DNA from 4 places in the Quadrisphaera sp. DSM 44207 genome. Region 2 is predicted to be linked to each of the others. Evidence: riboswitches for the same ligand, from Rfam matches in the RefSeq annotation. Region 2 holds a riboswitch; each other region holds the start of a gene.
The links. A riboswitch is a leader RNA that binds a small molecule or an ion and turns the genes downstream of it on or off. The one in region 2 is predicted to bind thiamine pyrophosphate.
Positions count from the first base shown of each region.

Region 1: another riboswitch for thiamine pyrophosphate. It lies ahead of thiO (glycine oxidase ThiO); the one in region 2 lies ahead of BLS82_RS14895 (ECF transporter S component).
Region 3: another riboswitch for thiamine pyrophosphate. It lies ahead of thiM (hydroxyethylthiazole kinase); the one in region 2 lies ahead of BLS82_RS14895 (ECF transporter S component).
Region 4: another riboswitch for thiamine pyrophosphate. It lies ahead of BLS82_RS16655 (alcohol dehydrogenase catalytic domain-containing protein); the one in region 2 lies ahead of BLS82_RS14895 (ECF transporter S component).

Region 1 is NZ_FNKA01000003.1:733,710-741,267, forward strand. Features, by position in the region: gene BLS82_RS13840 (ABC transporter permease) at 1-128, shown strand, start outside; gene BLS82_RS13845 (RNA 2'-phosphotransferase) at 172-717, shown strand; gene BLS82_RS13850 (ion channel) at 733-1,758, opposite strand; gene BLS82_RS13855 (SGNH/GDSL hydrolase family protein) at 1,866-2,597, shown strand; gene BLS82_RS13860 (purine-cytosine permease family protein) at 2,601-3,941, opposite strand; TPP riboswitch at 3,932-4,043, opposite strand; gene thiE (thiamine phosphate synthase) at 4,074-4,730, opposite strand; TPP riboswitch at 4,758-4,864, shown strand; gene thiO (glycine oxidase ThiO) at 4,854-6,008, shown strand; gene thiS (sulfur carrier protein ThiS) at 6,005-6,259, shown strand; gene BLS82_RS13880 (thiazole synthase) at 6,256-7,095, shown strand; gene moeB (molybdopterin-synthase adenylyltransferase MoeB) at 7,092-7,558, shown strand, end outside.
Region 2 is NZ_FNKA01000004.1:193,067-200,624, reverse strand. Features, by position in the region: gene BLS82_RS14920 (hypothetical protein) at 1-305, shown strand, start outside; gene BLS82_RS14915 (class F sortase) at 328-1,023, opposite strand; gene BLS82_RS14910 (hypothetical protein) at 1,025-2,323, opposite strand; gene BLS82_RS15885 (hypothetical protein) at 2,430-2,576, opposite strand; gene BLS82_RS14900 (DUF4235 domain-containing protein) at 2,651-2,929, opposite strand; TPP riboswitch at 3,042-3,147, shown strand; gene BLS82_RS14895 (ECF transporter S component) at 3,209-4,009, shown strand; gene BLS82_RS14890 (ABC transporter ATP-binding protein) at 4,018-5,568, shown strand; gene BLS82_RS14885 (energy-coupling factor transporter transmembrane component T family protein) at 5,597-6,397, shown strand; gene BLS82_RS14880 (GNAT family N-acetyltransferase) at 6,492-7,196, shown strand; gene dnaK (molecular chaperone DnaK) at 7,341-7,558, shown strand, end outside.
Region 3 is NZ_FNKA01000002.1:204,712-212,269, forward strand. Features, by position in the region: gene BLS82_RS07075 (carbohydrate ABC transporter permease) at 1-241, shown strand, start outside; gene BLS82_RS07080 (carbohydrate ABC transporter permease) at 241-1,167, shown strand; gene BLS82_RS07085 (arabinosylfuranosidase ArfA) at 1,221-2,756, shown strand; gene BLS82_RS07090 (thiaminase II/PqqC family protein) at 2,869-3,630, opposite strand; gene thiD (bifunctional hydroxymethylpyrimidine kinase/phosphomethylpyrimidine kinase) at 3,627-4,445, opposite strand; gene thiE (thiamine phosphate synthase) at 4,442-5,110, opposite strand; gene thiM (hydroxyethylthiazole kinase) at 5,107-5,970, opposite strand; TPP riboswitch at 5,963-6,055, opposite strand; gene BLS82_RS07110 (aldo/keto reductase) at 6,178-7,155, shown strand; gene BLS82_RS07115 (RNA-binding S4 domain-containing protein) at 7,179-7,394, shown strand; gene BLS82_RS15645 (hypothetical protein) at 7,413-7,558, opposite strand, start outside.
Region 4 is NZ_FNKA01000001.1:34,078-41,635, forward strand. Features, by position in the region: gene BLS82_RS00145 (extracellular solute-binding protein) at 1-1,240, opposite strand, end outside; gene BLS82_RS00150 (heme-degrading domain-containing protein) at 1,439-1,966, shown strand; gene BLS82_RS16155 (zinc-binding dehydrogenase) at 1,981-2,472, opposite strand; partial or broken gene BLS82_RS16655 (alcohol dehydrogenase catalytic domain-containing protein) at 2,658-2,996, opposite strand; TPP riboswitch at 3,003-3,086, opposite strand; gene BLS82_RS00160 (hypothetical protein) at 3,144-3,470, shown strand; gene BLS82_RS00165 (GmrSD restriction endonuclease domain-containing protein) at 3,490-4,383, opposite strand; partial or broken gene BLS82_RS16160 (CDP-glycerol glycerophosphotransferase family protein) at 4,471-5,316, shown strand; gene BLS82_RS16165 (CDP-glycerol glycerophosphotransferase family protein) at 5,403-5,816, shown strand; gene BLS82_RS00175 (phosphocholine cytidylyltransferase family protein) at 5,915-6,661, shown strand; gene BLS82_RS00180 (endonuclease/exonuclease/phosphatase family protein) at 6,727-7,500, opposite strand; gene BLS82_RS00185 (acetate/propionate family kinase) at 7,497-7,558, opposite strand, start outside.

The DNA.
Region 1 (7,558 bases), on a different contig from region 2:
TCGGGATCCTCCTGCTGACGGCGACCGCGCTGGTGGTCGTCAGCGCGCGCCTGTACGAGCGCTCGCTGCTGCGCACCCGCGGCAAGGGCTCCTGGCGCGGCGCGCTCGCGTCGTCCGACCCGGCCTGACACTCGCCCGGGGTCGCCGCGCGTGCGGCGAGACTGGGCGGCCGTGGACGACGTCCGGCTGAGCAAGCGGCTTTCGTACGTGCTGCGCCACGCCCCGGGCAGCGTCGGCCTGCAGCTCGACGACGCCGGGTGGGTCGGCGTGGCGGACCTGCTGGCCGCGCTCGCCGCGCACGGCGCCCCGGTCAGCCGCGAGCGCCTCGAGCGCCTGGTCGCCGCCGACGCCAAGCAGCGGTACGCCCTCGACGCCACCGGCGCGCGCATCCGCGCCAGCCAGGGGCACAGCGTGCCGGTCGACCTCGGCCACGCGCCGCAGCCCCCGCCGCGGGTGCTCTTCCACGGCACGCCGCTGCGCGCCCTGCCCGCCGTCCTCGCCGAGGGGCTGCGCCCGGGCCGGCGCCACGCCGTCCACCTCAGCGAGGACGCCGCCACCGCCCGCGCGGTGGGACGCCGGCGCGGGCCCGCGGCGGTGCTGCGCGTGGACGCCGCGGGGCTGGCCGCCGCCGGCGCGCCCTTCAGCCGCTCGGCCAACGGCGTCTGGCTCGTGGCCGCCGTGCCGCCGTCCTTCCTCGCCGTGATCGAGCGCGACTGAGCACCCGCCGGGGGCTCAGCGCAGCGCGTGGAGGACGGTGTCGGCGTCCAGCCGCTGCGCCGCGACGTAGTAGAGGACGTCGCCGCGGGCGAGCGCGCGGTCCCACGGCGGGCTGACCACCAGGCCGTCCCCGGTGCGCACGGCCAGCACCGTGGCGCCGAAGGAGCGCCCGAACCGGGTCTGCACCTCGCCGAAGGACGACCCGGCGCAGCGCGCCGGCAGCGGCAGGGAGTACGTGTTGCCGTGCCCGCCGCTGCGCATCAGGTCGTGGTAGACCTGCGTGATGCCGGGGTCGAGGGCCTCCTCGGTGATCAGGAACGGCATGTGCCACTGCACGCACTGGATCCGCGGGTCGACGTAGCCGATGTGCTCGCGCCGGTCGAGGTCGCGCAGGGCGACGACGGTGTGCACGTCCGGGGCGGCGTGGTGCACGGCCACCGTGATCGTCAGGCTCTCGTCGTCGTCGCGGCCGTCGACGACGACGGTGCGGGCCCGGGCGACGCCCGCGCGGCGCATCACGTCGGCGCTGCCGAGGTCGCCTCGCACGAACGAGACCGCCGGCCGCTCCGGCAGCGGGTGCTCGACGACGTCGTCCCAGGCGCACAGCGCCACCCGCAGGCCGTCCTCGGCGGTCAGCTCCGCGACGATGCGCTCGGTGTGGCCGGGCGCGTACCCCAGCACGACGACGTGGCCCTGCAGGTCCAGCGGCGCCAGGCCCCTCATGCGCGTCCCCCTGATCGACTGGACCCGGTCCGCCAGGCGCGTGAAGAGCAGCGTCAGCGTGACGATGCCGCCGACGATGACGTACGCCCCGACGACGTGGCCCGCCGCGGTCTGCGGGAAGAAGTCGCCGTACCCGACCGTGGCCGCCGTGACGACGAAGTACCACCAGTAGTTCCCCGGCTCGGTGATCTCCCCGGGCTCGACCAGCCACATCGCCAGCCAGCTCGTGGCGAAGACCACCCCGATGATGACCAGCGGCAGGCGCCAGCCGGTCAGGTGCCGCAGGTACCGCGACAGCCGGAGGAGGAGGAACGGCACGGGGCTCCCTGTGGGCGGCGGACGCGCGCAACCTACTGCGCCCGCGGGCCGTCGCGGCACGGTGCGGCACGGTGCGTGGGAGGCGCCTCAGCGGGCACGGACGGCGCATGGCGGACAGGACGCAGCCGGACGCACCCGTCTACGTCGGGCTGGGCGACTCGATCTCGATCGACGACTACGCCGGAGGGCCGGGGCGCGGCGGCGCGAGCCTGCTGGCGCGCAACCGCGACGAGGACTTCCCGCACTGGCGCGGCGCGGACCTCGCCACGCGCCTGCCCGGCCTGGCGTGGCGGGTGCTGGCCAGCGACGGCGCCACCTCCCGCGGCGTCGTCGAGGACCAGCTGCCCGCCCTGCAGCGCTCCGGGCTGCGCCCGTCCGTGGTGACGGTGACGGCTGGGGGCAACGACGTGCTCTCCCGCTTCGGGAACACCCCGGCGGCGCTGGACGCCGTGCGGGCCGTGCGCGAGCACCTGCACCGGGCGCTGGAGCGCCTGGGCGCCCTGACCGCCCCGGACGCGCGCGTGGTCGTCGGCACGGTTTACGACCCCAGCGACGGCACCGGCGACGCGACGCGCCTGGGGCTGCCCCCGTGGCCCGGTGTCGTCGGCGTCCTCGGCGAGCTCAACGCCGCCCTGGGCGCCGTGGCGGCCGAGCACGGCGCGCGGGTGGCGGACGTGCACGGTCGCTTCCTCGGCCACGGGCTCGCGCGCGGGGACGCCGCGCAGCGCGAGGCCCGCCCTGCTGACCGCGAGCTGTGGTACTGCGGCGTCATCGAGCCCAACGCGTGGGGAGCGAGCGGCGTGCGCGCCGCGTTCTGGAACGCCCTCGCCCTCGGGTGAGCCTCAGGTGCGCCGGCTCCGCGAGAGCGCGCCCGGCAGGCCGACGAGCGCCGTGAGCGCGGCGGAGACCGCGAGGCTGACCAGCGAGGCCGACCAGCCGTTGGCCGGGTCGATGCCCAGGGCCGTCTGGGCGGAGCGCCACCACGCCGTCCAGCCCGCTCCGGGCCCGGCGAGGGAGGTGGGCAGCGTCAGCTGGTAGGCCACGAACCCCGCCACCCACGGCAGCAGGAGCAGGGGACGGGACGGCGCGGTCTCCGAGACGTCCCAGGCGCCGCGGGGGAGCAGGTGGTAGGCCACCACGAAGACCCCCACCAGGGGCACGAAGACCGCGCCGATGAGGAAGAGGAACGGCTCGTACGCGGCGATGTCGAACGCGAGGGCGAGCAGCGTCGCCACCGCGCCGGTGACCACCGCGAGCACCCGGCGGTCCAGCCGGCCGGCGAGGTTCTGCGCCGAGACCGCGGTGGAGTAGACGTTGGCGAAGGCCTCGTCGACCTCGACGACGAGGAGCACGAGCACCGCCAGGAGCCCCAGGGGGACGGCGAGCAGGGCGTCGATCATGTCCAGGCCCGCCGCGCCGTAGGCGGCCAGGGCCAGGGCACCGAGGGTGAACAGCGCGACGGTCGCCCCGCCGTATCCGAGCGCCGCCCCGGTGAGCGCAGCCCTCGGCGAGCGCGCGTGGCGGGTGTAGTCGGCGACCAGGGGGAACCAGGACACCGGCAGGGCGATCACGACGTCGGCCGCCGTCCAGAAGGACGCCGCCCCGCCATCGCTCACGGGGACCAGCGGCTCGGCGAGCACCTGGGCGAAGAGGTGGAGCACCGCGGCCAGCGCCGCCCAGACCGCGTAGCGGGCGAGGACGCGCGCCGCGCCCAGGGGCCGCAGCGCCATGGCGGTGGCGAGCGCCCCGGCGCCGAGCACGAACGGCCAGCGGGGGGCGTCCAGGGCCCGCGAGGCGGCCTCGGCGATGATGACGATCTCGAACGTCGCCCAGCCGACGCACTGCACGAGGTTGAGCACCGTCGGCGCCACCGAGGCGCGCCGTCCGAACAGGCCCCGCATCAGCACCATGGTCGGCACGCCCTCGCGGGCGCCCGCGGCGGCGCCGAGGCCGAGCAGCAGGCCGCCGATGACGGCGCCGACGACGATGGCCAGCAGCGTCGCGCCCAGCGGCCGGCCGGCCAGCACCACGTAGGTCGCGGCCACGGGCAGCAGCAGGCTGGTGCCGAGGTTGCCCCACAGGCCCAGGCAGTCCCGCAGCCCCAGCGTCCTGGCCGCCGGTTCGGCGAGGGTGATCGGGGCGTCAGGTGCTGAGGACGGACGGCTGGTGACAGACGTGTTCACACGCGCTCCCTACGCCGGCATTACCCGGTCAGGTTCCAGCGGTCGGCGGCACGTCCAGCCACCCTCTCAGCCCGGTTCGTCCGAGCTCCCGCACTGCGGCGGCGACTCTACGCCACGGGGCTCAACAGTCCGCTAGGACCCGTGCTCCCGCAGCCGCCGCGCCAGCTCGGCGGCTGCCGCCGCCGGGTCGTCCGCCTCGGTGATCGCCCGGACGACGACCACGCGGCGCGCGCCGGCGTCCAGGACGGCGTCCAGCGTCGAGCCCTCGACGCCCCCGATGGCGAACCACGCGCTCCCGCCGGCGACGGCGGCGGCGTGGCGCACCAGGTCCAGGCCCGCGGCGGGCCGACCGGGCTTGGTCGGCGTCACCCAGGTCGGACCCACGCACGCGTAGTCCACGTCCGGATCGGCGAGGGCCGTGTCGAACTGCCGCGCCGAGTGCGTCGAGCGCCCGAGGAGGACGTCGGGGCCGAGGATGCGGCGCGCGGCGGCGGGCGGCAGGTCCTGCTGGCCCAGGTGGAGCACGTCCGGGCGGGCGACGGCGGCGACGTCGGCGCGGTCGTTGACGGCCACGAGCCGGCCGTGGTGGCGAGCGGCCGCGGCCACCACCTGCAGCAGCTCCAGCTCCTCGGCGGCCTCCAGGCCCTTCTCCCGCAGCTGGACGACGTCCACGCCCGCGCCCAGCACGGCGTCCAGGAACGGTTCGAGGTCGCCCTGGCGGCGGCGGGAGTCCGTGCACAGGTACAGGCGCGCGTCGGCGAGGGCGGTGCGGCGGTCGGGACCCGGCACGCGCGCCAGTGTGCCAGCAGGGCTACGGTTGAGGTCCACGGGAGCCCGGGCGCGGGCTGAGAGGGCGAGCGCACTCGCCGACCGTCGAACCTGATCCGGGTCATGCCGGCGAAGGGAGCGTCCATGGCCGGTGTCGCCTCCGCGGACGTCGTCGTGCTCGGCGGCGGCGTGATCGGCACCGCGTGCGCGTGGCGCGCCGCGCAGCGCGGCCTGCGGGTGGTCCTCGTCGACCCGGCGCCCGGCTCGGGCGCCTCGCGCGTCGCCGCCGGCATGCTCGCCCCCGTCAGCGAGCTGCACCACGGCGAGGAGGCGCTGCTGCGCCTGAGCCTGCTCGCGAGCGCCGACTACCCGCGCTACGTCGCCGACCTGCAGGCGGCCAGCGGCGCCGACCCCGGCTACCGCGCCTGCGGGACGCTCGCCGTCGCGCTGGAGGCCGACGACCGCGCTCGCCTGGCCGACGTCCGCCGCGCCCAGCAGCGGCTCGGGCTCGACGTCGAGGCCCTGAGCGGGCGCGCGTGCCGGCAGCTGGAGCCGCTGCTGGACCCCGCCGTGTGCGGGGGCGCCCTGGTGCGCGGGGACCACCAGGTCGACCCGCGGCTGCTGCTCGCCGCGCTGCAGGCGGCGGCGCGCGCGGCCGGGGTGCGCACCGTGGTGGCCGCGGGGCGGGTCGAGGTCGAGGGGGGGTGCGCGGTCGGCGTCCGGCTGGACGACGGCGCACCGGTGCGCGCGGAGCGCGTCGTGCTGGCCACCGGGGCGCGCGCCCGCGGCTCGGCGCCCGCGCACCCGCCGGTCCACCCGGTCAAGGGCCAGGTCCTGCGGCTGCGCATGCCCCCCGGCGAGCACGTGATCTCGCGCACGGTGCGCGGGCGCGTGCGTGATCGGGAGGTCTACCTCGTGCCCCGGGCGCACGGTGAGCTCGTCGTGGGCGCCACCACCGAGGAGCGCGGTTTCGACGAGACCGTCACCGCCGGGGCGGTCTACGAGCTGCTGCGCGATGCGCAGGCCCTCGTCCCGGCCGTCAGCGAGCTCGAGCTCGTCGAGGCCGCCGCCCGCTGCCGCCCGGGCTCCCCGGACAACGCCCCCATCATCGGCCCGTCGAGCGTGCCCGGGCTGGTGCTGGCGGTGGGGCACCACCGCAACGGCGTCCTGCTGTCCGGGACCACGGCGGACGCCGTCGCCGACGTCCTCACCGGCGCCGGCCTGCCGGCGCACCTGTCCGAGTTCGGCCCCGACCGGTGTGCACCGCGACCAGCGGTGCTGGAGGAGGTGGGAACGTGAGCGCCAGCACGAGGGACCCCGCGGACGCGGCCTGGAGCGTGGACGTGGTCGTCAACGGGGAGCCGATGAGCCTGCCCGTGGGGGCGACGGTCGCGGACGTCGTCGCCCGGCTGGCCCCGGACGCCGTCGGCGGTGCCCGGGGCACCGCCGTCGCGCTCGGGGACGAGGTCGTGCCCTCGGGGAGCTGGGCGGCCACCCCGGTCGTCGCCGGGGACCGCCTCGAGGTGCTGCGGGCGGTGGCGGGCGGATGACCGCGCAGCTGCACGCCCCCGCCGCCGGCTCGCCGTCCCCGACCCCGGGGCCGGCCGACGCCCCCCTGGTCGTCGCGGGCGAGGCGTTCACCTCCCGCCTCATCACCGGCACCGGCGGCGCCGCCAACCTCGAGGTGCTCGAACGGGCCCTGCGCTCCTCCGGCACCCAGATGACCACGGTTGCCGTGCGGCGCGTGGACCCCGGCGCCCGCGGCGCCCTGCTCGACGTCCTCGACCGCGTCGGTGTGCGGGTGCTGCCCAACACCGCCGGCTGCCGCACCGCCCGGGAGGCGCTGCTCACCGCGCGCCTGGCCCGTGAGGCCCTGCAGACCTCGTGGGTCAAGCTCGAGGTCGTCGCCGACGAGGAGACGCTCCTGCCCGAGGCCGTGGAGCTGCTGGACGCCGCGGAGCAGCTCGTGGAGGACGGGTTCACCGTGCTGGCGTACACCAACGACGACCCGGCTCTGGCCCTGCGCCTGGAGCGGACCGGCTGCGCCGCCGTCATGCCGCTCGGCGCCCCCATCGGGTCGGGCCTGGGCATCCTCAACCCGCACAACATCGCCCTGATCGTCGAGCGCGCCAGCGTGCCGGTCGTCCTCGACGCCGGCGTGGGCACGGCCTCGGACGGGGCGCTGGCCATGGAGCTCGGCTGCGACGCCGTGCTGCTGGCCACCGCCGTCACCCGCGCCCAGGACCCCGAGCTGATGGGCCACGCCATGCGCCTGGCCGTGCAGGCCGGGCGCGCGGCCCGCGGCGCCGGGCGGATCCCGCGGCGCCGGCGCGCGCTGGCGTCCTCGCCGTGGCAGGGCCTCGCCGACCTGGGGGAGCGTCCGTGACCACGGGAGCACCCGGGGCCACGGGAGCATCCGGGGCCGCCCGGACCACCGGCGTCCTGCCGCCGCTCGTCGAGCCCGCGCCGGAGCTGACGCCGGAGGAGGCGCGCCGCTACGTCCGCCACCTGCAGCTGCCGGAGGTGGGCCACCTCGGCCAGCGGCGCCTGAAGGCCGCGCGGGTGCTCGTCGTGGGCGCGGGCGGCCTCGGTTCTCCCGCGCTGCTGTACCTGGCGGCCGCGGGGGTCGGCACGATCGGCGTCCTCGACGACGACCTCGTCGAGGAGTCGAACCTCCAGCGCCAGGTCGTGCACGGCTCCGGCGACGTGGGGCGGGCCAAGGTGGACAGCGCCGCGCGGGCCGTGGAGCGCACCAACCCGCTCGTGCGGGTGGTGCGCCACCGCGAGCGGTTGACGGCGCAGAACGCGGAGCGGCTCGTCACCGGGTACGACCTCGTCCTCGACGGCTC
Region 2 (7,558 bases):
ACGCCCTCGTCGTCCGGATGGGCCCGGAGGAGGCGGATGCGGAGGAGGGCGTGGTGGAGGTGCTCGTGGGCGGCGCGGAGGAGCTGCCGCCCTCGGTGGCCGCGCAGCCGTGGGCCGCCTCCGCCGTCAGCTACCGGGTCGTGTGGTGGCCGGCGGAGGAGCACGAGGCCGAGACCGAGCACCCGGCGGAGGAGTTCTGCCGGGCGCGCGCGGAGGCGGCCGCGGTGGTCGAGCGCCTGGCGGCCGCGCTGGCGGAGGCGTGCGGGGGCCTCGTGGTGGACGCCGAGGGCTTCCCGGTCCGCTGAGCGCCCAGCGCCCGAGGACCGCTCAGGCGCCCGAGGACCCGGCGACGACGACGAGGTTCTCCGTCGACGGCCGCCCGTCGCCGCGCTGGAAGCAGGTGATGAGCACGAGGCGGCCGGGGGAGGCCTCCCAGACCTCCTCGGCGCCGGCCAGCTCGTCCGTGGCGTACCGCTGCGTGCGCTGCACGGTGTAGTCGACCGAACCCTGCGGGGTGCGCACGGTGACGACGTCGCCGGGCTCGAGCGCGCCGCGCTGGCGCCGGCGGTCCAGCAGCGGGTCGAAGGCGGCGCCGCCGCCGCTGGAGGAGTGGGCGGCGATGTACAGGGTGTTGTCGGCCTGCTCGGCGTCCCCGACCGGGTCGCCGTAGGGCTGCACCCAGTACGCCTCGCCGATCGTCGGCGGGTTCAGCGCGCCGTCCGCGGGCGCGAGCGGCAGCACCGGGACGTCGAGGCCGACCTCGGGCACCTGCAGGCGCACGGAGGAGCCGACCGGGCCGGGAGCGGCGCGCGCGGGCTGCGCGGCGCCGGGGACCGCGAGCACCTCGTCGGCGGCGGCCGGGGGCAGGGCGGGCAGAGCGGTCGTGCCGGCGCCGTCGCGGCTGGCGATCGCGGTGCCCAGGGTGACGGCGCCGGAGGCGGCCAGGACCACGGCGCCGGCCAGGGCCGTCGTCCGCAGCGTGGGCAGGCCCGCGGAGCGCCGGTGCAGGGAGGGCGCGGGCACGTCAGCCCTCCGTCCGTCGGCGGGCCGGGCGCAGGGCGGCGGCGGCCAGGGCGCCGGCGGCGGCGAGCGCACCCGCCCCGACGAGGGCCCGACCGGTGGCCGACCCCGGTGCGGTCGGCTCCTCGACCCCGGTGGCGGAGCTGAGGCCGGGGTTCAGGCGGCGCGCGGTCGGGGACGGCGTCGCGGCGTCCGTCGCGGTTCCCGACGTCGAGGTCGCCGTCGCCGCCTCGGCCGCGACCTCGACCGCGGCCTCCGCCGCCCGCACCTGCAGGCGCGCGGTGACGACGGTGCGGGCGGGGACGTCCTCGGCGACGAGCACGGCGGTCAGCGCCCAGGAGCCGGCCGGCAGGTCCGCCGGCAGCTCGACCCTCGCGCGGCGGCCGTCGCCGGAGGTCGCGGCGTCCGGCTGCACAGCGGGCGCGCCGGCCACGGGCCTGCCCCGAGGGTCCAGCGCCCGCAGCACGAAGGGCGCCTCCGCGGGGGCGCCGCGCGAGGCGGGGGGCGCACCGAGCGCCTCGTGCCCGAGGAGCCCGAGCGCCGAGGTGGCGGGCAGCTCGACCTCGACGTCCGCGCCCGCCGCCACGCCGCCACCGGGCGCGTCAGCGGCCCCGCCACCGGCCCCGGCCGCACCGACGTCGGCGGTGGCGGCGACGCCGAGGCCGAGCTCGACCGACGCGGGTGCGTCCTCGGCGAGGCGGAGGGGCAGGGCCGCGGCGGGCTCGACGCGGTACCCCGGCGGGGCGTCGTCCAGGGCCAGCCCGTCGAGCTCGAGCACGACCGGTGCGCCGGCCCCGCCCTGCCCGAGGGCCGCCCCGAGCTGGTCGGCGGGGGCCGCCCCGCCCTGCGCGAGCGCCGCGGCGTCCTCGCCGCGGTCGCTCCCGCGTTGGTCGAGCTCGTCGGCGGAGGGCAGCTCCAGGTGCAGGCGCCCGTCGTGCAGCGAGAGCTCCACCGGCACCGCCCGCTCGGCGCCGTCCACGCGCAGCGCGGCCCGCGCGTCCGAGGCGTCGACCACGTCGGGCAGGTCGATGCTCAGCCGCGCGCCGGGGGCCGCGGGCGCCGCCTGCGCGCCGCGGGCGGCGTCCCCGCTCGGAGCGGGCGCCGTCCGGGCGTCGTCCAGCACGAGGCGCACCGACACCTGCGCCGGGTCGAGGACGACGCGCGCGGCGGCAGGGGGAGGGCCGGCGGTGGTCGCGCTCGCGGTGGTCGCGGCGCCGGGAGCGGCGGCCGCGGGAGCGGCGAGCGCGAGGCCGGCGGCGAGGGCGAGGACCGCGCAGGCCGGGGCCACGGCGGTGCGGTGCATCGGGCCCTCCTCGAGCGGGCGCCCCGACGGCAGCCGCGCGAAGAGTCTACAGAGAGCGACGAGTGCTCACGGCCTGTCGATGTTCAGGCCGGAGGGCTGCGCCGGCTCAGAAGGGGGCGGCGAACCAGCGCAGCACGGGCACCAGCACGGGCGAGATCGAGGCGAGCATGCCCGCGACGACGAGCACGGCCAGGAGCTTGGCCAGCGGCGAGGGGCGCCCCGTCCCGGGTTCGCGCAGCGAGCTGAGCAGCACCCCCCGAGGGTGCCACGCCCGCGGCCGGTCGGGGCGCCCGAGCACCCGTGCGGCCGCGCCGGCGGCGGTCGGCGTCAGCCGTCCTGGGCGACCTTGCGGGGCAGGTGGCCTGCGGACGTCCGGTAGAACTTCGCCGCCTGCCGCGTCAGGAGCATGACGACGAAGCCGCTGATCGCGCCCGTGACCATCGACCACGCCGTCGCCTCGCCCCACGACGTCGCCGGGCTCATCGGGTTCATCGGGGGGTTGCGGCGCGTGGCGGCCTTCCAGACGCGGCTCGCCGCCGTGTTCGTGACCGACCGGCCGACGACCTTCGACCCCAGCGACATCACGCTCCACACCAGACCGCCCACCGCCTGCTCCTCTCGCGCCGTCCGCGCCGACCGCGCGGGCCCGGCGCCACCCTGCCGCTCCCGGGGACGCGGGGCCACCTGAGCACCCCCGTCCGGCCGCAGTACGATGCGCGGTGAACGACAGGGGAGCGCCACCAGGGCGCTGAGAGTGCGGGCGACCGCAGACCCTCGAACCTGATCCGGGTCACACCGGCGTAGGGAGTCGGGCATCTCGGCCGCGCACCCGCCTGGGGGCGGGCGCGCGGCATCCCCTCCTTCCACCGACGGAGGAGGACCACCATGAGCACCACCCACCGCTCCACCCGCGGCGCCGACGGCGCCACCGCGCCGGTGCCGACCGGGCGCCGTCCGCTCGCGCTCGCCGCCGCGGGCCTCCTGCTCGCCGCCGCCGTCGGGTCGGGGCTGCTCGGCCGCCCCACGCTGTTCGAGACGGACCTGACCGTCCCGCTCGCGGTCCTCCTCGCCCTCGCCGGGTCGTGGCTGGCGGGGTGGACCTCCTCGCACCATCCGCGCTGGCGCGTGGTCGACATCGTCGTCGCGAGCGTCCTCGGTGTCGCCGGCGGGCTGCTCCTGGTGGTGTGGAACGTCGCGGCCTACGGGCCGGTGAGCGCGGCCCTCGCCTTCTTCCCGCCCGCGTCGGCGCTCGTCGCCGGCGTGTGGCTCCTGCCCGGGGTGCTCGGCGGCCTCGTCGTCCGCCGTCCCGGTGCCGCCGTCTACACCGAGCTCGTCGCCGCCGTCCTCAGCGCGCTCGTGGGCAACCAGTGGGGCTTCGCGACCGTCTGGTACGGCCTGCTCGAGGGCCTCGGCGCCGAGGTGGTCCTCGCCCTGATGCTCTACCGGCGCTGGGGCCTGCCCGCGGCGCTGGCCGCGGGGGCGGGTGCGGGCGTGGTGGTCGGCCTCCTCGACAGCCTCGTGTACTACCCGGAGCTCCCCGCCGAGCTGAAGGCGGTCTACGTCGCCTTCGCCGTGGTCTCCGGGGTGGTCGTCGCCGGGGCGGGGGCCTGGGCGCTGACCCGCGCGCTGGCCGCCACGGGCGCCCTGGCGCCGCTCGCCTCCGGGCGCGGCGCCAGCCGGGTCTGACCCCGGCGGTGCACGCGCCGCGCATCGCCGCCCGCGGCTGGGGCTGGCGCTGGAACGGGCGGCGGGCGTGGGCCGTGCGCGGGCTCGACCTCGACGTCGCGCCCGGTGAGCGGGTGCTGCTGCTCGGCCCGAGCGGTGCCGGCAAGTCCACGCTGCTCGCGGGCGTCGCCGGCCTCCTCGACGCCGGGGAGGACGGCTCCGGGGAGCAGGAGGGCCAGCTGCTCCTGGACGGCGCGCCGGCCGGCCGCGCCCGGCTGGACGCCGTCGCAGGGCGCGCGGGCGAGGCGCGCACGGGGCTGCTGCTGCAGGACCCGCAGGCGCAGACGGTGCTCGCCCGCGTGGGGGACGACGTCGCGTTCGGCCTGGAGAACCACCGCGTGCCGCCGGAGGCGATCTGGCCGCGGGTGGACGGCGCGCTGGCGGCCGTGGACCTGCCGCTGCCGCGACGCCACCCGACGTCCCGCCTGTCCGGAGGACAGCGCCAGCGGCTGGCCCTCGCGGGCGTGCTGGCGCTGCGCCCCGGCCTGCTGCTGCTCGACGAGCCGACCGCGATGCTCGACCCGGACGGCGCCCGCCGCCTGCGCGCGGTGGTCGGAGAGCAGCTGCGCGCCACCGGCGGCGGCTGCCTGCTCGTCGAGCACCGGGTCGACCTGTGGCTGGACCTCGTCGACCGCGTCGTCGTCCTCGCGCCCGGCGGCGGCGCGCTCGCCGACGGCCCGCCCGAACGGGTGCTGGCCGAGCGCGCCGCCGAGCTGGCGGCGGCCGGCGTGTGGCTGCCCGGCAGGTCCGCGGCGCCCCTGCGGCCCACCGCGTCGCCGGGTGCTGCCTCGCCGGCCCAGGTGCGCGCAACGCCGCCCGAGGAGCCGCTGCTGGCCCTGGAGGAGGTCGCCGTGGGACGCCGGGGCGGCGCTCCCGTGCTCAGCGGCGTCGACGCCGGCGTGACGGCGGGCCGGGTCGTGGCCGTGCGCGGTCCCAACGGGGCCGGCAAGTCGACGCTCGCGCTCGCCCTGGCCGGTCTGGTGGCGCCGGTGTCCGGGCGCGTGCGCGCGACGCCCGCCCTCGCCGCCGGTGCCGGCGAGGAGCCGGTGCGGTGGCGCGCGCGCCAGCTGGTCACCCGGATCGGGTCGGTCTTCCAGGACCCGCGCCACCAGTTCGTCGCCGGCACCGTCGCCGAGGAGCTCGCGGTCGGGCCGCGCCGGGCCGGGGCGCCCGAGGCGGACGTCGCCGCGCGCGTCGCCGCCCTGCTCGAGCGGCTGCACCTGCAGCACCTGGCCCGCGCCCACCCCTTCACGCTCTCGGGCGGGGAGCAGCGGCGGCTGTCGGTGGCGACCGCGCTGGCCACCCGCCCGCGGCTGCTCGTGCTCGACGAGCCGACCTTCGGCCAGGACGCCCGGACGTGGGCGCAGCTGGTGCGGCTCCTGCGCGAGGTGCGCGACGAGGGCGCGGCGGTCGTGGCCGCCACGCACGACGCGGACCTCACCGCGGCGCTCGCCGACGAGGTGTGGGCCGTGGCGGACGGGCGGGTGCGCACCCGGCTGCCGGCGGGAGCGGCGCGGTGAGCCCGCGGCGATCCGGAGCAGCGGCGCCGTGAGCCTCGGCCTGCTCGACGCGGGCGCGGTGCGGCCGACCGCGCTCGCGCGCGCCAACCCCGTCGCCAAGCTGGCGGTGGCGCTCCTGGTCTCGGTCGCCCTGCTGCTCACGGTCGACCCCGTCACCGCCGGCACGGCGCTGCTGCTGGAGCTGCTGGTGCTGCCGCGGGCGGGCCTGTCCGCCCGGGCCCTGGCGCGGCGCGCGGCGGTCGTGCTGCTCGGCGCCGTCCCCGCCGCCGTCCTGACCGCCCTCGTCGGCGCGGACGAGGGCGCGGTGCTGCTCGGCGCGGGACCGGTCACCGTGACGACCGGGTCGCTGCTGGCGGCCGCCGCGGTCTTCGCGCGCGTCTGCGCCATCGGGCTGCCCGGCGTCGTCCTGCTCGCCAGCACCGACCCCACGGACCTCGGGGACGCCCTGGCGCAGGTGGTGCGGCTGCCGCACCGGTTCGTCCTCGCGGCGCTGGCCGCGCTGCGCCTCGTCGACGTCCTCGCCGAGGAGTGGACCCAGCTGGGGCTGGCCCGGCGGGCGCGCGGGCTGGGGGACGACGGCCTGCTCGCCGGCGCGCGGCGCGCGACCGGACAGGTCTTCGCGCTGCTCGTGCTCGCCGTGCGCCGCGCTGCCGTGCTGGCGACCGCGATGGAGGCGCGCGGCTTCGGGGCGTCGCCGCAGCGCACCTGGGCCCGCACCAGCCGGGTGCGCGCGGGCGACTGGCTCGTCGTCCTCGGCGGCGCGGGCCTCGCGGGCGCCGCCACCGCCGCCGGGGTGGCCGCCGGCACGTGGGAGCTGCTCCTGTCCTGACACGCCGACCGCGCACCCGGGGAGCTCCGGTGGCGACACCTGGACGACACGAACGGGCAACACGCGGTGACGTTCCGCGTCGCACGCTGCGCCGGTGAGCACCTCGACCCTCCCCGCGCCGGCACCGGCCCCGGCCCTGGCCCCGGCCGCGTCCCCGTCCCCGCGCGTGCCGCGCCAGGCGCCCTCCGCGCCGCAGGACGCGCCGCTCGTGCCGCCGCTGGAGCTCGGCGGCGACCCGCGCGCCCTGATCGCCCGGCCCTGGCCGCTGACCGCCCGCGGCACCCGGCTGGTCGTGCGCGGTGCCCGCCCCGCGGACCTGCCGCAGCTGGCCCGCCTGCTCGCCCGCTGCACGCCGGGCACCCGGCTGGGCTGGTCCGGGCGCGGCGGCGCCGTGCTGCCGCTCGTGCAGCAGGAGGCGTGGCTGCGCCGGCCCGGCGGCGTCGTCGTCGAGCGGGCGCCCGGCGAGCTGGTGGCCCTGGGCGCCCTGCGCCCGGCGGTGTGCACCGGGGAGGAGGACCCGATCGCCGGCGCCGTGGAGGTGCTCGTGCAGGACGCGTGGCAGCGGTGCGGCGTCGGGTCGGCGCTGGTGGAGCACTTCGCCGGCGCCCTGCACCTGCTGGGCCGCAGCGAGCTGCAGGTGCGCCCGGGGCTGACGCAGCCGGCCGCCGACGCCCTGCTCGCCGCGCTCGGCGGCCGCGCCCGCCTGCAGCGGCACCCCCACGGCCGGTGCCCGCGCGTGCACGTGCCGCGCGCGGCGCTGGCGGGGCTGGGGCCGCTGCGCCGCGCGGCGTCCGCGTGAGCCCTCGCTGACCGCCCGGGAACATCCGCCGCACCCCGCAGGTTGAGCACGGCAGACTCAAGTCCTCCGCGTCCGGGTTTGACACTCCCCGGGCCCGGAGCACACTTGAGCGGCAGAGACTCACACAGGGAGCGAGGAACCACCATGGCTCGAGCGGTCGGCATCGACCTGGGCACGACCAACTCCGTCGTCGCCGTCCTGGAGGGCGGCGAGCCCACCGTCATCGCCAACGCCGAGGGCGGTCGCACCACGCCGTCCGTCGTCGCGTTCGCGAAGTCCGGTGAGCCGCTGGTCGGCGAGATCGCCAAGCGCCAGGCCGTCACCAACGTCGAGCGCACGATCACGTCCGTCAAGCGCCACAT
Region 3 (7,558 bases), on a different contig from region 2:
CGGTCTCGTCGTCACGCTGCAGGTCCTGGCGTCCCTGAAGCTGTTCGACCAGGCGTACATCCTCTACGCCGGCAGCGGCGGCCCCGGCGGGGCGGCGGCGCCGATCCTGCAGCACGTCTACGACACCGGGTTCGTCAACTACCGCCTCGGCTACGCCTCGGCGATCTCGTACGTGTTCTTCGTGCTCGTCCTCGCGATCGCCCTGGTGCAGGCGCGCATCGCCGCCCGGAGGAGTTCCTGATGGCCGTCCCCGCTGCCACCGCCCTGCGCTCGCCGCGCCCCCGCGACGCCGAGGCGGCCCCGCCGCGGCGCACCTCGCAGGGGCCCTCGAAGGCCCAGCGCGCCTCGCTGCTCACGCGGATCGCGCTGGCCACGGGCCTGGCCGTCCTCGCCGTCCTGTGGCTGGCGCCGCTGGCGTGGGCGCTGCTCACGTCCCTGAAGACGGAGGCGGACACCACCACGGTGCCCCTGGAGGTGGTGCCCGACAGCGGGTTCACCCTGCAGGCGTACCGGGCGGTGCTGGGCGACGACGACCTGGTCACCTGGTTCGTCAACAGCACCGTCGTCGCGGTCGTCGTCACGGCCGCGACCGTGGCGCTGTCCGCGGCCGCCGCCTACGGCTTCTCCCGCACCCGCTTCCGCGGGCGCACCGCGCTGTTCGCGCTCACGGTCGCGGGCATCATGATCCCCCCGCAGATCCTCATCGTGCCGCTGTACCGGCAGATGCTCTCGTGGGGCACGGCCGACACCTTCGCGGGGATCATCCTCCCGCAGCTCGTGGCGCCGGCGATGGTCTTCATCCTCAAGAAGTTCTTCGACGGCATCCCCACCGAGCTCGAGGAGGCCGCCCGCGTCGACGGCGCCGGCTCCTTCCGGATCTTCTGGCAGGTCGTGGTGCCGCTGTCCCGCTCGATCCTCGCGGCCGTGGCGATCTTCGTGTTCATCAGCGCCTGGAACAACTTCCTGTGGCCCTTCATCATCACCTCCGACCCGGAGCTGATGACCCTGCCCGTCGGCCTGGTGCAGGTGCAGAGCAGCTTCGGCGTCCGCTACGCGCAGGTGATGGCCTCGGCGATCCTCGCCGGCCTGCCGCTGGTGGTGGTCTTCATGCTCTTCCAGCGCCAGATCATCCGCGGCGTCGCCACCACCGGCCTCGGCGGCACGTGAGCAGCCCGACCCGCCCCGCCGACCCGACCCCCCACCCCTCCCGGAGGACCCCCGTGCCCCGCGCCCGCCTGACCATCGACCCCGACTTCACGCTCGCGCCCGTGCCGCCGCGCCTGTTCGGCTCCTTCGTCGAGCACATGGGCCGCTGCGTCTACACCGGCATCTTCGAGCCGGGCCACCCGAAGGCCGACGAGGACGGCCTGCGCACCGACGTCCTCGACCTCGTCCGCGAGCTCGGCCCGACGGTCGTGCGCTACCCCGGCGGCAACTTCGTCTCCGGCTACGAGTGGGAGGATGGCGTCGGCCCGCGCGAGCAGCGCCCCCGCCGCCTGGACCGCGCGTGGCGCTCGATCGAGACCAACCAGTTCGGCCTCGCCGAGTTCGACCGGTGGGCGCGCCGGGCGGGGGCCGAGCCGATGATGGCGCTCAACCTGGGCACCCGGGGGGTGCAGGAGGCGTGCGACCTGCTGGAGTACGCCAACCACCCCGGCGGCACGAAGTTCTCCGACCTGCGGCGCGCGCACGGCTCCGCGGAGCCGTTCGACGTCCGGCTGTGGTGCCTGGGCAACGAGATGGACGGCCCCTGGCAGACCGGGCACAAGACCGCCGCCGAGTACGGGCGCCTGGCCGCCGAGACCGCCCGCGCGATGCGCCAGGTCGACCCCACCGTGGAGCTGGTGGCCTGCGGCAGCTCCAGCCGGGCCATGCCGACCTTCGGGGAGTGGGAGCGCGTCGTCCTGGAGGAGACCTACGACCAGGTCGAGCACGTCTCCGCCCACGCCTACTACGAGGAGCGCGAGAGCCTCGGGACCGGCGACTTCCTCGCCAGCGCGGTCGACATGGACGCCTTCATCGAGTCCGTGGTCGCCACCGCCGACGCCGTGCGCGCCCGGGGGCGGCACACCAAGACGATCGACATCTCCTTCGACGAGTGGAACGTGTGGTACCAGGACCGCTGGCGCTCCACGCCCCGCGCCCGCGGGGAGGGCGGCTGGGAGGTCGCCCCGCGGGTGATCGAGGACGAGTACACGATCACCGACGCCGTCGTCGTCGGCACGCTGCTGAACTCCCTGCTGCGCCACGGCGACCGCGTCACCGTCGCCTGCCAGGCGCAGCTGGTCAACGTCATCGGCCTGCTGCGCAGCGAGCCGGGCGGGCCGGCGTGGAAGCAGACCATCGCCCACCCCTTCGAGCAGGTGCGCCGGCGCGCCACCGGGCAGATCCTCGCCGTGCGCACCCGCAGCGACCGCTACGAGACGTCGCAGTTCGGGGACGTCGACGTCGTCGACGCCTCCGGCACCTGGGACGAGGACAGCGGCACCGTCTCCCTCTTCCTCGTCAACCGCGACCTGGCCGAGGCCGCGGACGTCGAGGTCGGGCTCGCCGGGTTCGCCGACGCGCGCGTCGCGCACGCCGCGGTGCTGGCGGCCGGGCCGGGCCAGGACCGGCACACCGCCAACACCGAGGCCGACCCGGACGCGGTGCGCCTGCGCCCGCTCGAGGGCGTGGCCGTGGACGGGCGCACCGCGCGCCTGAGCCTGCCGCCGCTGTCCTGGGCCGTCGTCCAGCTGAGCGCGCGCCGCGCCTGAGGCCGGTGGGGACCGGTGGCCGCGGGGGAGCCACCGGTCCCCACCCCTGTCCCAGCCCTGTCCCAGCCCTGTCCCAGCCCGCGTCCCGGTGCGCGCCGGAGCCGCGGTGCCGTCAGGCGCCGGCGGCCCCGCCGTCCTCGCCGATCGCGCCGTCGCCGTCCCGGTCGTCCAGGGGCCACCGCTCGCGCGCGTGGGCGGCCGCCCAGAAGGCGTGCTCGAACGCCACGGCGGTGCGGAACGCCTCGTGCATGGCCGGGACCAGCGTCGGCTGCGCGAGCGCGGCGTCGTCCACGAGCGCCCGGGCCCGCGCCGTCGCGCCCTGGAACTCCTCGGCGTCGTAGGCGGCGACCCAGCGGGCGTAGGGGTGCTCCCCGGCCGCGGCGGCCGTCGCGGCCGCGGCCAGGCGCCGTGCGACGTCGGCGTAGACCCAGAAGCAGGGCAGGACGGCGGCCGCGGCCACCGCGTAGGGCGCGGTGGCGGCCGCGGCGACCAGGTAGCAGGTGTAGCCCAGGCACGTCGGCGACGGCCGGGGTGACGACCGTGACGGCGCCGCGGTGGGGTCTGCGGCGGGGTCCGCGGCTGCCGGGTCGAGCAGCGCCCCGGAGAGCAGGTCCTCGTGCAGGGCGGCCTCGACCACCCCCGTGGTGTGCGCCGAGCGCGCCCAGAAGCCCGCCGCGGCGGTGTCCGGGGCCCGGGCCGCCAGCAGCGCCAGCGCCCGCGCGTACCCGGCCAGGTACAGGGCGTCCTGCTCCAGGTAGTGGCGGAACGCGGCCGGGTCGAGGGAGCCGTCGGCGAGCTCCCTCAGGAAGGCCAGGTCGTCGATCGCCGCCCGCAGGCCGCTGGTGCGCTCCCACGCCTGCTCGCTGAAGCTCACCGCCACCACCGCGCCAGGGTGTGCACCGGCCCGTGCCCGGACCCGACGCCCAGGTCGGCGCCGGCCAGGAGCGCCTCGTGCAGGTGGTCGCGGGCGTCCTCGACGATGCGGTACCAGGCCTGCTCGTCCTGCCCGGGACGGCGCGTCGCGGCGAGCGCGGTGAGCGCCGCCGCGAGCGCGCAGCCCGTGCCGTGGGTGTTCGACGTCGCCACGCGCGGGCGGGTGACGAGCGCGGTGCCCTGCGCCGTGGCCAGGACGTCGACGCTGTGCTCGCCGCCGAGGTGCCCGCCCTTGAGCAGCACCGCGCGCGGGCCCAGGGCGCGCAGCGCGTGCGCCTGCTCGAGCAGCTCGTCGGTGCTCGCGGCGGGAGCCCGCTCCAGCAGGACCGCCGCCTCCGGCGCGTTGGGCGTGAGCACGTCCGCCAGCGGCAGCAGCTCCTCGCGCACGGCGTCGACGGCGCCGGCGTCGAGGAGGCGGTCCCCGCTCGTGGCGACCATGACCGGGTCGACGACCAGCGCGCCGACGTCGCGCGCGCGGAGCACCTGCGCCACCGCCCGCACCACCTCCGCGGTGGCGAGCATGCCGGTCTTCGCGGCGTGCACCGCCACGTCGTCGAGGAGGGTCTCCAGCTGCTGGCGCACGAAGTCGGCCGGGACCACGTGCACCCCGCTCACCCCGCGGGTGCTCTGGGCGGTCAGCGCCGTCAGCACGGCCGTGCCGTAGGCGCCGAGCGCGCTGAAGGTCTTCAGGTCCGCCTGGATCCCGGCCCCGCCGCTGGGGTCGCTGCCGGCGACGCTCAGCGCGACGGCGGTCACGGCAGCAGCCGCGCCGCGGCGGCGCGCGGGTCGGCGGCGGCGGCCACGGCGGAGACGACGCAGATCCCATCGACGCCGGTGGCGCGCACGGCGGGGGCGCGCTCGGCGTCGACGCCGCCGATGGCGACCGTGGCCACGCCGGCGCGGCGGGCGGGCGCGACGAGCGCGCGCAGCCCGTCCAGGCCCAGCGGCGCCGCGGCGTCGGGCTTGGTGGGGGTCGCCCACACCGGCCCCAGGCCCCAGTAGTCCACCGTGCCGGGCGGCAGGTCCGCCGCCGCGGCCGCCTCCGCCGCGCTGCCCACCGACAGGCCCACGAGGCGCTGCGGCCCGAGCAGGGCGCGCACCTCCTCGGCCGGCAGGTCCGACTGCCCCACGTGCACGCCGTCCGCGCCGGCCAGCACCGCGACGTCCACGGCGTCGTCGACGAGCACGGCCACGGACGGGTGGTCCGCCAGCGCGTCGCGGACGGCGCGCACGAGCGCCAGCAGGTCGCGGGCCGAGGCGCGCTTGTCGCGCACCTGCACCGCGCTCGCGCCTCCCGCGGCGGCGGCGCGGACGACGTCCGGCACCGCGCGCGGCGCGCTCAGGGCGGTGTCGGTGACCAGGTACAGCGTCGGGTCGAGCGGGCGCCGCCCGGCGGCGGCCCCCGCGGCGACGGCGCTCACCGCCCACCCGCCGGGCTCTCGTGCGCCGCCAGCTCCCCGGCCGAGAGGTCGGCGGCGGCCAGCTGCGCGCCGTCCACCGCGTCCAGCGCGTCGAGCCAGGCGGCCGCGAACGTGCCCGGGCCCCCGCACACCGCGGCGGCCCGCTCGGCGGCGAGCGCGACGTGGGCGGAGGCGGCGCTCGCCGCGACGAGGCGGTCGGGGACGATCGCGGCGTACGCGGCGACCAGGGCGCCGAGCGCGCACCCGGCGCCCGTGGTGCGGGTGAGCAGCACGTGCCCGCCGCCGACCCGGACGACGCGGCGGCCGTCGGTGAGGACGTCGACCGCGCCGCTGACGGCGACCGCCCCACCGGTGCGCCGCGCCAGCGCCGCGGCGCCCGCGAGGGCCTCCTCGGGGGAGGAGGTGCTGTCGACGCCGCGCCCGCCCGCCCCGGACCCGGCCAGGGCGAGCACCTCCGAGGCGTTGCCGCGCACCACGGCCGGGCGGTGCGCGAGCAGCTCGCCCGCCAGCTGCGTGCGCCACGGCAGCGGCCCGACGGCCACCGGGTCGAGCACCCACGGGGTGGCGTGCTCGGCGGCCGCGGCGGTGGCCAGGCGCATCGCCTCGGCGGTGCGGGCGCTGACGGTGCCGACGTTGACGAGCACGGCCGAGGCCGCGGCGGCGAAGCCCGCCGCCTCGTGCGGGTCGTCGACCATGGCGGGCGAGGCCCCGGCGGCCAGCAGCGCGTTGGCGGTCAGGGCCTGCACCACGGTGTTGGTCAGGCACTGCACGAGCGGGCCGTCGCGGCGCAGCCGCTCGCGCGCCGCGGCGACGTCGTCGCGCAGGGTGGACGGATCGCGTGGTGCCGCAATGGCGCTCATGCCGTGACATCCCTCCGCCAGCATGACCTGGACAGGTTCGACGGGTGTGATCTCAGCCCCGGGCGGGGCACCCCGTGTCACTTCGCCGCCGACCGTAGCAGCGCGCTGCCGGGGGCGCCACGGCGTCCCGGCCGCGGTGGCGGCGCGGGTGCGCCCCGTGCTCGGATGGCGCCGGGGGCACGAGCCCCGGGAGCAGGGAGGTGCGCCGTGGAGCACGTGAGGCTGGGCGGGTCCGGGCTGGAGGTCTCGCGCCTCTGCCTGGGGTGCATGAGCTACGGCGACCCCCAGCGCGGCACCCACCCGTGGACCCTGCCCGAGGAGGAGGCCCGCCCCTTCGTCCGACGGGCGCTGGAGCTGGGCGTCACGTTCTTCGACACCGCGAACGTGTACTCGGCCGGCAGCAGCGAGGAGATCCTCGGGCGGGCGCTGAAGGACTTCGCGGCCTCCCGCGAGGAGGTCGTGATCGCCACGAAGGTCCACGGGCGGATGCGGCCGGGCCCCAACGGCGCCGGGCTCTCCCGCGCGGCGATCATGACCGAGATCGACGCCAGCCTGCGCCGCCTCGGCACCGACCACGTCGACCTGTACCAGGTCCACCGCTGGGACCCGCTGACGCCGATCGAGGAGACCCTCGAGGCGCTGCACGACGTCGTCAGGGCCGGCAAGGCCCGCTACCTCGGGGCCTCCTCCATGTGGGCGTGGCAGTTCTCCAAGGCCCTGCACACCGCCGAGCTGCGCGGCTGGACCCGGTTCGTGAGCATGCAGGACCACTACAACCTGCTCCAGCGCGAGGAGGAGCGGGAGATGCTGCCGCTGTGCGCGGACCAGGGCGTCGGCGTCCTGCCCTGGAGCCCGCTCGCCCGCGGCCGCCTGACCCGCGACTGGGACGAGCGCACCGAGCGCTCGCAGACCGACGCCTTCGGGCGCGACCTCTACGACACCTCCGCCTCGGACCGCGCGATCGCCGAGCGCGTCGCGCAGGTGGCCGAGCAGCGCGGGGTGCCGCGCGCGCAGGTCGCGCTGGCGTGGGTGGCCTCGCGGCCGCAGGTCACCGCGCCGATCGTCGGCGCCACGAAGCTGCACCACCTCGAGGACGCCGTGGCGGCGCTGTCGCTGCGGCTGTCCGAGGAGGAGGTCACCCTGCTCGAGGAGCCGTACGCGCCGCACCCCGTCGCCGGGTTCTGACGCGCGAGGACGGGCGCGCGAGGATGGGCGGCGTGGACGAGGTGCGCATCCGCGAGGACGTCATCCGGCTCGGCCAGCTGCTGAAGCTGGCCGGGGCCGTCGACTCCGGCGCGGACGTCAAGCCGCTGCTGGACAGCGGCGCCGTCACCGTCAACGGCGAGGTCGAGACCCGGCGCGGGCGGCAGGTCCGCCGCGGGGACGTCGTCGCGGTGGACGGCGACCCCCGTCGCGTCGTCTGAGCGCCCCGGCCGGGGCGCTCAGAAGGTGCGGGTGAGGCCGCCGCTGATCGCGCGCAGGTCGATCTGCGCGACGGTGCCGTCGGCACCGCGGCGCTCCACGCGCGGCGGCAGGCCGGAGCCGGTGCGGGTGCCGGTGCGGCCGGTGCGGCCGGTGCGGGTGCCGC
Region 4 (7,558 bases), on a different contig from region 2:
GGCGGGCCGTCCGGTCGGGGGTCGTCTCGGGCGAGAGCTGGCCCGGCGGGTGGTAGCCCTGCTGGACGGCGCCGGTCACGTCGCCGTAGTACGGCGTGATGGGGCGCGGAGCGGCCTCGACGAGGCCGTCCCGGATCTCCTGCCACATCGGGAAGGCCTCGTGCACCTGCGGGTCCTCGTAGACGGCCGCCGCGGAGCCGGGCTCGCCCGCGTTGAGCATGTGCTCGACCTGGCTCTCCACCGAGCGCACGCACCGGACGGCGTCGACGGCCAGCTCCGGGTGCTGCGTGAACGCCCCGATGCTCAGGCCCACACCGCCGATCGGGTTGGCGCTGGGGGTGTCCGGGTCCACGCGCGGGTACTGGGCCCAGCCGACGTCCTCGCGGAAGTCCGCGGGCAGCGTGCCGGCCTCCTCGGCGGCGGCGAACGCGGCCCACACGTAGGGCCAGTTGACCATGAAGCCCCCGTCCTCGGCCTGGAAGGCGGCCCGGGACTCCTCCTCCCCCGCGGTGCTGAGGGCCGGTGGGGCCGCGGACGAGGTGGCGACGCGGTTGATGATCTCCGCGGCGGTCGAGCCGGGCGGGCTGTCGATGACGGCCTCGACGTCCTCGGGCTGCTGGCCCTCGCTGTCGGGGTCGAGGATGGTGCCGCCGGCGGACGCCACCAGGGCGTTGACCCACACCATCAGGCTCTCGTTGCGGCGGCCCTGGACGGCCACCGTGGCCTGGGTCTGCTCCGCCGCGGCGACGAGCTGCTCCCACGTCACCGGCTCGTCCTCCAGGTCGAGCCCGGCGGCCTCGGCGACGGACTTCTTGTACCAGAGGAGCTGGGTGTTGGCGAAGAAGGGAGCGCCGTACATGGTGCCCTCGTACAGGGACTGCTCGAGGGCGCCCTGCAGGACGCCGTCGGAGAACTCGGCCTGCTCCTCCTGCGTGAAGGGCCGCAGGAAGCCCGCGTTGGCGAACTCCGCCATGAACGGCGGGTCGAGGCTCATGACGTCGATGGAGGTGTCGTTGGCCGCCAGGCGGCGCAGCAGCTGCTCGCGCTGGGCGGCGGGCGAGGCCGGCAGCAGCTCCGTCTGGATGTCGTACTCGTCGGCCTCCTGCGAGCACCGCTCGGCGATGGTGGCGTCGTAGGCGTTGTTGATGTACCAGGTCAGCACCGGCGGGCCGGCTTCCGCCTCGCCCCCGCACCCCGCCAGCCCCGCGGCGGCGGTGACGGCCGCCGCGGCCGCGACCACCCGCGCCGCGCTCCCGCGCCGCCTCCGCTTGCGGGCACCGGCCGCGCTCGGGCCGGGGACCCGCCCTGCACTCGCACCATCGCGCACGTGCATCGCCTCCGTTGGCGAGCGGCCACGGTCGGTGACCGGTTGCGGGTGAGCGTTCTCCACGTCCCCCCGCGTGTCAACCCGTGCGGCGGGTGCGGGCACGATGGAGCGGTGGCTCCCGCCGACCCCGCACCCGACCCCGCACCCGACCCCGCGCCCGACCCCGCGCTGCACGCCCTGGTCAGCGAGCTGGCGGCCCAGGAGGAGCGGCTGCAGTTCGACCGCTTCGACGAGGACGACGCGTGGGCGCTCGGCTGCCGCCTCGTCGACCTCGCCCGCGAGCGGGACCTGCCCGTCGTGGTCGACGTGCGCCGCGGCGGCCAGCAGCTGTTCCACGCGGCGCTGCGCGGGACCACCCCGGACAACGACCGGTGGGTCGAGCGCAAGGTGCGGGTGGTGGAGCGCTTCGGCGCCTCCTCCTACCTCGTCGGCCGGCGCCTGGCCGCCCGCGGCGAGGTCCTGGACGCGCGCGCCGGGGTCGACCCGGCGCAGTACGCCACCCACGGGGGCGCCTTCCCGGTGCGCGTGCGCGGCGTGGGCGTCGTCGGAGCCGTCACCGTCTCGGGCCTGCCGCAGGCGCAGGACCACGCCCTCGTGGTCGAGGCGGTGCAGGCCCACCTGGACCAGCGGCGCGGCTGACGCCTGCCCCGGTCTCAGGGCACGAGCACGGCGCGGCCGACGACGCGACCGGCGCGCAGGTCCTCCAGCACGCGCGGGGCCTGCTCGAGCGGCGCGGGCGTGATCGCCGTCCGCAGCCGTCCGGTGGCTCCCAGCTCCAGCGCGCGCACCAGCTCCGCCCGCCGGTTGCCCACCGACGTCAGGATCCGCTGCTCGGGCACCACCAGGGCCAGGGGGTCCAGCGCGACGCGCTCGCCGCTGTAGCCGAGGTAGACCAGCGCGCCGCGCGTGCCGAGGCACCCCAGGGCCGCGGCCCCGCTCGCGGCGGTGCCCACGAGCTCGAAGACGACGTCCGCGCCGGCGCCGCCGGTGGCCTCGCGCACCCGGGCGGCCACGTCGTCCGCGGACGCGTCGACGAGGACGTCGGCGCCCAGGTCGCGGGCCAGGCGCAGGCGCGCGGCGCTGCGGGCGACGGCCACCACGCGCGCGCCGGCCAGCCGCAGCACCTGCACGAGCGCCAGCCCCACCCCCCCCCGGTGCCCAGCACGACCGCGGTCCGGCCCTCCTGCACGCCCGCGACGTCCACCGCGTGCAGCGCCGTGGTCGCGCTGCAGCACAGCGTCGCGGCGGTCGGCAGGTCCAGCGCGTCCGGCACGGGCACCAGCGCGGACGCCGGCACGAGCACCTGCTCGGCGAAGCCGCCGTCCGTGGCGAAGGCCAGGAAACCCAGGGGCGCGTCGCACAGGTGGTCCTCCCCCGCCCGGCACCAGCGGCACCGCCCGCACGCGTGCCGGTAGTGGACGGCGACCCGGTCGCCGAGGCCGACGCCCCGCACGCCCTCCCCCAGCCGGGCGACGGTGCCGGCCACCTCGTGGCCCAGGGTGATGGGCGTGCGGGCCGGCACCAGCACCCCGTCGAGGAAGTGCAGCTCCGTGCCGCACACCCCCGCCGCGGCGACGTCGAGGACCACCTGCCCCGGTCCGGGGCTCGGGTCCTCCACGTCCTCGACGAGGAGCGGGCGACCCGCTCCGGAGAAGCGCGCAGCGCGCACTGGTCCCTCCCTACGCCGGCACGACCCGGACAGGTTCGAACGGTCGACGGCCCCAGCCGCCCTCTCAGCCCGCTGGTGCGGGCTCCCGCGTACGGGCGCGAGGCTACGCGGCGGTGTGCCAGGGCGCCCGGCGGGTACCGCGCGGGCGTGGCAGCACAGCGCAGGGCCGGGACGTCCGTGGCCGCGTCCGTGGCGGCGTCCGGGCAGTGGAGGGACGAGGACGGCGTCCGCCAGCCGGGAGGCGAGGCGCACGCCTGGGAGCCCGGGACGAACCAGACGCTGTGCGGCCTGGCGCTCAGCCGCTCGCAGCTGGTGCGCTTCCCGCACGTACCGTTCTCCGCCGTCGCCTCCGGGGACGGCGGGGGCGGCGGGGACGGCAGGCAGGTGCAGCGGGTCTGCCCGCGCTGCTCCGCGGCCACGGGCCGGCGCCGCGCCGGCCAGCGGTCGTGGACCCGCGTCGACCCGCGCCCGTGAGCCGGCCGCGCGCGAGCGCTCAGCCCTCGCAGGCCGTCCCGTCGCCGTCGCCGTCCTGGTACCAGTCGTACTCCGGGTCGGCGCCGCGCCGGTAGGGCCCCAGTCCCGCGGCCACCACCTGCGAGCAGCTGCCGTGGCGCGGGTCGAGCCCGTCCCCCGCGGCCCCCGCGCCAGCTGCGCCGCCCGGCGTGGCAGGCGGTGCCGGGGCGCCGTCCCCGGCCGGCAGGGGCTCGTCGGGGCAGGCGGCGAGCACGCGGGCGACGGCGTCGTGCTCGGCCTGCGTCATCCACAGCCCGTGGGCGCTCTTGACGGCCACCTGCCGCGCGACGTAGGCGCAGCGGTAGCCCCGGTTCGGGGGCAGCCAGGTGGCGGCGTCGGCGTCGCCCTTGGCCTGGTTCAGCTCCCCGTCGACCGCGAGGAGGTTCAGCGGGTCGTTGGCGAAGGCGGTGCGGCGCGCGTCGTCCCAGCCCTGGGCGCCCTTCTGCCAGGCGTCGGAGAGGGCGACGACGTGGTCGACCTGCACCAGCTCGCTGGTGCCCTCGCCGCGCTGGAAGCGCACGGCCTTCGGGGTGTACGGCTCCGCCAGGTCCCCGGAGACCACGACGCAGTCGCTGCCCGGCTCGAAGACCTCCCCCGTCAGGTCGCGGGCGAGGACGTCGTTGCGGGTGTCGCACCCGTTGCGGTCCACGTCCGCCCAGGCCTGCCCGAAGCGCTCGCGCTCGTAGCCCGTGCGCGGCGCCCGGCCCTTGACCGGCACGGCCGCGAGCGCCTCGAGGGCCGACCCCGGCGCGCCGGCCGGCGCGGACGCCGGCGCCGGGCCGGGCGCGGCGAGCAGCCCGGCGCCGCACCCCGCCAGCAGCCCGGCGAGCACGGCTGGCAGCACCACGCGCAGCACCCGCTCCTCAGGACGCACCGCTCCCCCGCTCCCCCAGCCCGCACGGACACCACCGGACACCACCGGACACCACCGGCCGCCACAGGCTGTCACGCAGCGTCGTCGATGGGTCCGGCGGAGTGCTCCCCGACGCGCCGTGGCGTCGCGCGCGGGCTCCTCGGCCCTACTATCGGCCGCGGCGAGGTCCTGGAGCGAGCCGGCGAGCGCCGCCCGGACCGTCCGCACCCCGGCCCGCGCGACCCGGCCCGGCGCGGGTCAGCGCCACGACGACGGGCCCGGCACGGGCAGGACGCCGGCGCGCAGCCGGCCGCGGACGGACGGGGGACGGCGGTGCGGATCGTCTACAACAGCTTCGACGGGCGGTACTGCGACAGCCCCCGGGCCCTGCACGAGGCGCTGCTCGCGCGCGGCGACCGCGCCGAGCACGTCTGGCTGGCCTCTCCGCGCCACCAGCACGGCTTCCCCGCCGGCGTGCGCACCGCGCCGCCCCGCGGCCCGGCCGCCGCGGCGGTGCTGGAGCGCACCGACGTCGTCGTCTCCGACCAGCACCTGCCGACCGACTGGCGCAAGCCGCCCGGCTGCCTGTACCTGCAGACCTGGCACGGGACGCCGCTGAAGCGGATCGCCGGCGACGAGCCGGGCGCGCCGGCCGTGCTCGCCGCGGCGGACGACGTCGCCCGCTGGGACGTGCTGCTCTCCCCGAACGCGGCGAGCACCCCGCTGCTGCGCCGGGCCTTCCGCTACGACGGGCTGGTCGCGCAGACCGGCTGTCCCCGCAACGACGCCCTCAGCGCCCCGGACCGGGACGCCGTGCGGGCCCGCGTGCGCGCCGGGCTCGGCATCGCCGAGGGCACCACCGCCGTGCCGTACGCGCCCACCTGGCGCGACGACGTCCTGGACGCGCAGGGGCGCCGCGACGTGCGCCTGCAGCTGGACCTCGCGGCCTTCGCGGCGCGGCTCGGTCCCGGCCACGTGCTCCTGCTGCGCCTGCACCACTACGTCTGCGAGCGGCTCGGCGTCGTGCGCGCGCCCCCGGCGTGGTCGACGTCTCCGCGCACCCCGACATCCGCGAGCTGCACCTGGCCGCCGACGCGCTCGTCACCGACCACTCCTCGACGGTGTTCGACTTCGCGATCACCGGCAGGCCCGTGCTGTTCTTCGCCTACGACCTGGAGCACTACCGCGACTCCGTGCACGGGTTCTCCTTCGACGTCCTCGAGCGCGACCCCCCGGGCCCCGTGCTCGCCACGAGCGAGGAGGTCGTGGCGGCCCTGGCGGACCTGCCCGCTCTCGCCGCGCGCCACGCGCGCGCGCACGCGGCCTTCCGGGCGCGGTTCTGCCACCTCGAGGACGGGTACTCATCACAGCGGGTGGTGGAGCGGTTCCTCACCACCTCGACCGCGGCCGTCGACCGGACGGCGGTCGCCGACCCACGACGAGCACTGCGCTGACCGGGGCCCTGGCCCCCGACCGGCACGGCCGGTCCAGACCCCATCCGCCCGACACCGCAGCACGCCGACGCACCGCTGCCGACAGGAGGCCGAGCCGCATGAGCACCGTCCAGACCGTCATCCTCGCCGCAGGCCTGGGCACCCGCCTCGGCCGCGCGCTGCCCAAGCCGCTGACCGTCCTGCGCGACGGGCGGACGATCCTGCAGCAGCAGGTGGGCAACCTGCGCGCGGTCCTCGGCGAGCGCGTGCCGATCACCGCGGTCGTCGGCTTCAAGGCGCCGATCATCATGGAGGCCGAGCCGACGCTGCTGTTCGCCTACAACGAGAAGTACGACACCACCAACACGTCCAAGAGCCTGCTGCGGGCCCTCGGCACCACCCAGGACGGCGGGGTGCTGTGGATGAACGGTGACGTCGTCTTCGACCCCCGCATCCTCGAGCACGTGCTGCCCTCCCTGCTGGCCGACCAGAGCTTCGTGTGCGTGAACACCGAGACCGTGGCCGACGAGGAGATCAAGTACACGGTGGACGGCGAGGGATTCATCCGCCAGCTGTCCAAGACCGTCGTCGGCGGCCTGGGCGAGGCGGTGGGCATCAACTACGTCTCCGCCGCCGACAAGCCCGTGCTCGTCGAGCACCTGCGCGCCTGCGCCGACACCGACTACTTCGAGCGGGCGATGGAGACGGCCATCGCCGAGCGCGGGCTGCGCTTCCTGCCCGTGGACATCAGCCGCTACGCCGCGGTGGAGGTCGACTTCGAGGACGACCTGCTGCGCGCCGACGGCCTGGAGTGGTCCATCCCCCTCGGCGGGATGGCGCCCGAGCCGGAGCGCAGCGCCGGCTGAGGCCCGGCGCGACCCGTCCGCCGTCCCGTCGCCGTCCCCGGCCGGGCCCGCCCACGCGGTCGCGCTCAGCCGAGGACGGCGACGTCGGCGACCAGGGCCCGGTGGTCGGAGATCGGCAGGTGGACGGCGCGACCGGGCCCCCGGGCCGCCACGCCCCGCCCCAGCAGGTGGTCGATCTGGCGGTCCGGGGCGCGCGCCGGGAAGGTGTCCGCGACCGCGAGCGGGCGCAGCCTCGTGGCGTGCGCCGGCCCCTCGCCCGCGGCGTTGAGGTCGCCCATGAGCACCAGCGGGCCCTCCTGCGCGGCGACGAGGCGGGCCAGGCGGCGCAGCTGCCAGGCGCTCCAGCCCGGCACGTGCGACAGGTGGGTGACCACGACCGTGAGCGGCCCCTCGGGGGCCAGCACGCGCGCGAGCAGCGCCACGCGCGGCTCGTCGCGCACCCACCGCAGCCGGCGCCGCCCGCCCCGGCGCTCCCAGCGGGGCGCGCTGACCGGCAGCAGGGGCAGGCGCACCTCGCCCCACGCCGCCACCGGGTGCCGCGAGAGCAGAGCGATGCCGTACGCGGTCGAGCCCGGCGGCTCCGCGCCCGTGGCGCGGCGCCAGCCGGCCCCGCGGGTGCCGGAGATCGCCGGGACGAACCGGTGGGCCACCGCCCCGCAGGCCCGCGCCGCGAGCGCGGTCAGGTCGGCGCGGTGCGAGCGCGGCTGGTCGCGGTCGACCTCCTGCAGGCCCAGGACGTCGGCGTCCAGGGACGCCAGCGCGGCGGCGTAGCGGTCCAGGTCCACGCGCCCGTCCGCGGGAGAGCGGCCGTGCAGGACGTTGGCGGTGGCCAGCCTCACGGCGCCCCCGTGCCCGGCCCCGTGCCCGGCCCCGTCTCAGGCACCGTGCCGGGCCGCT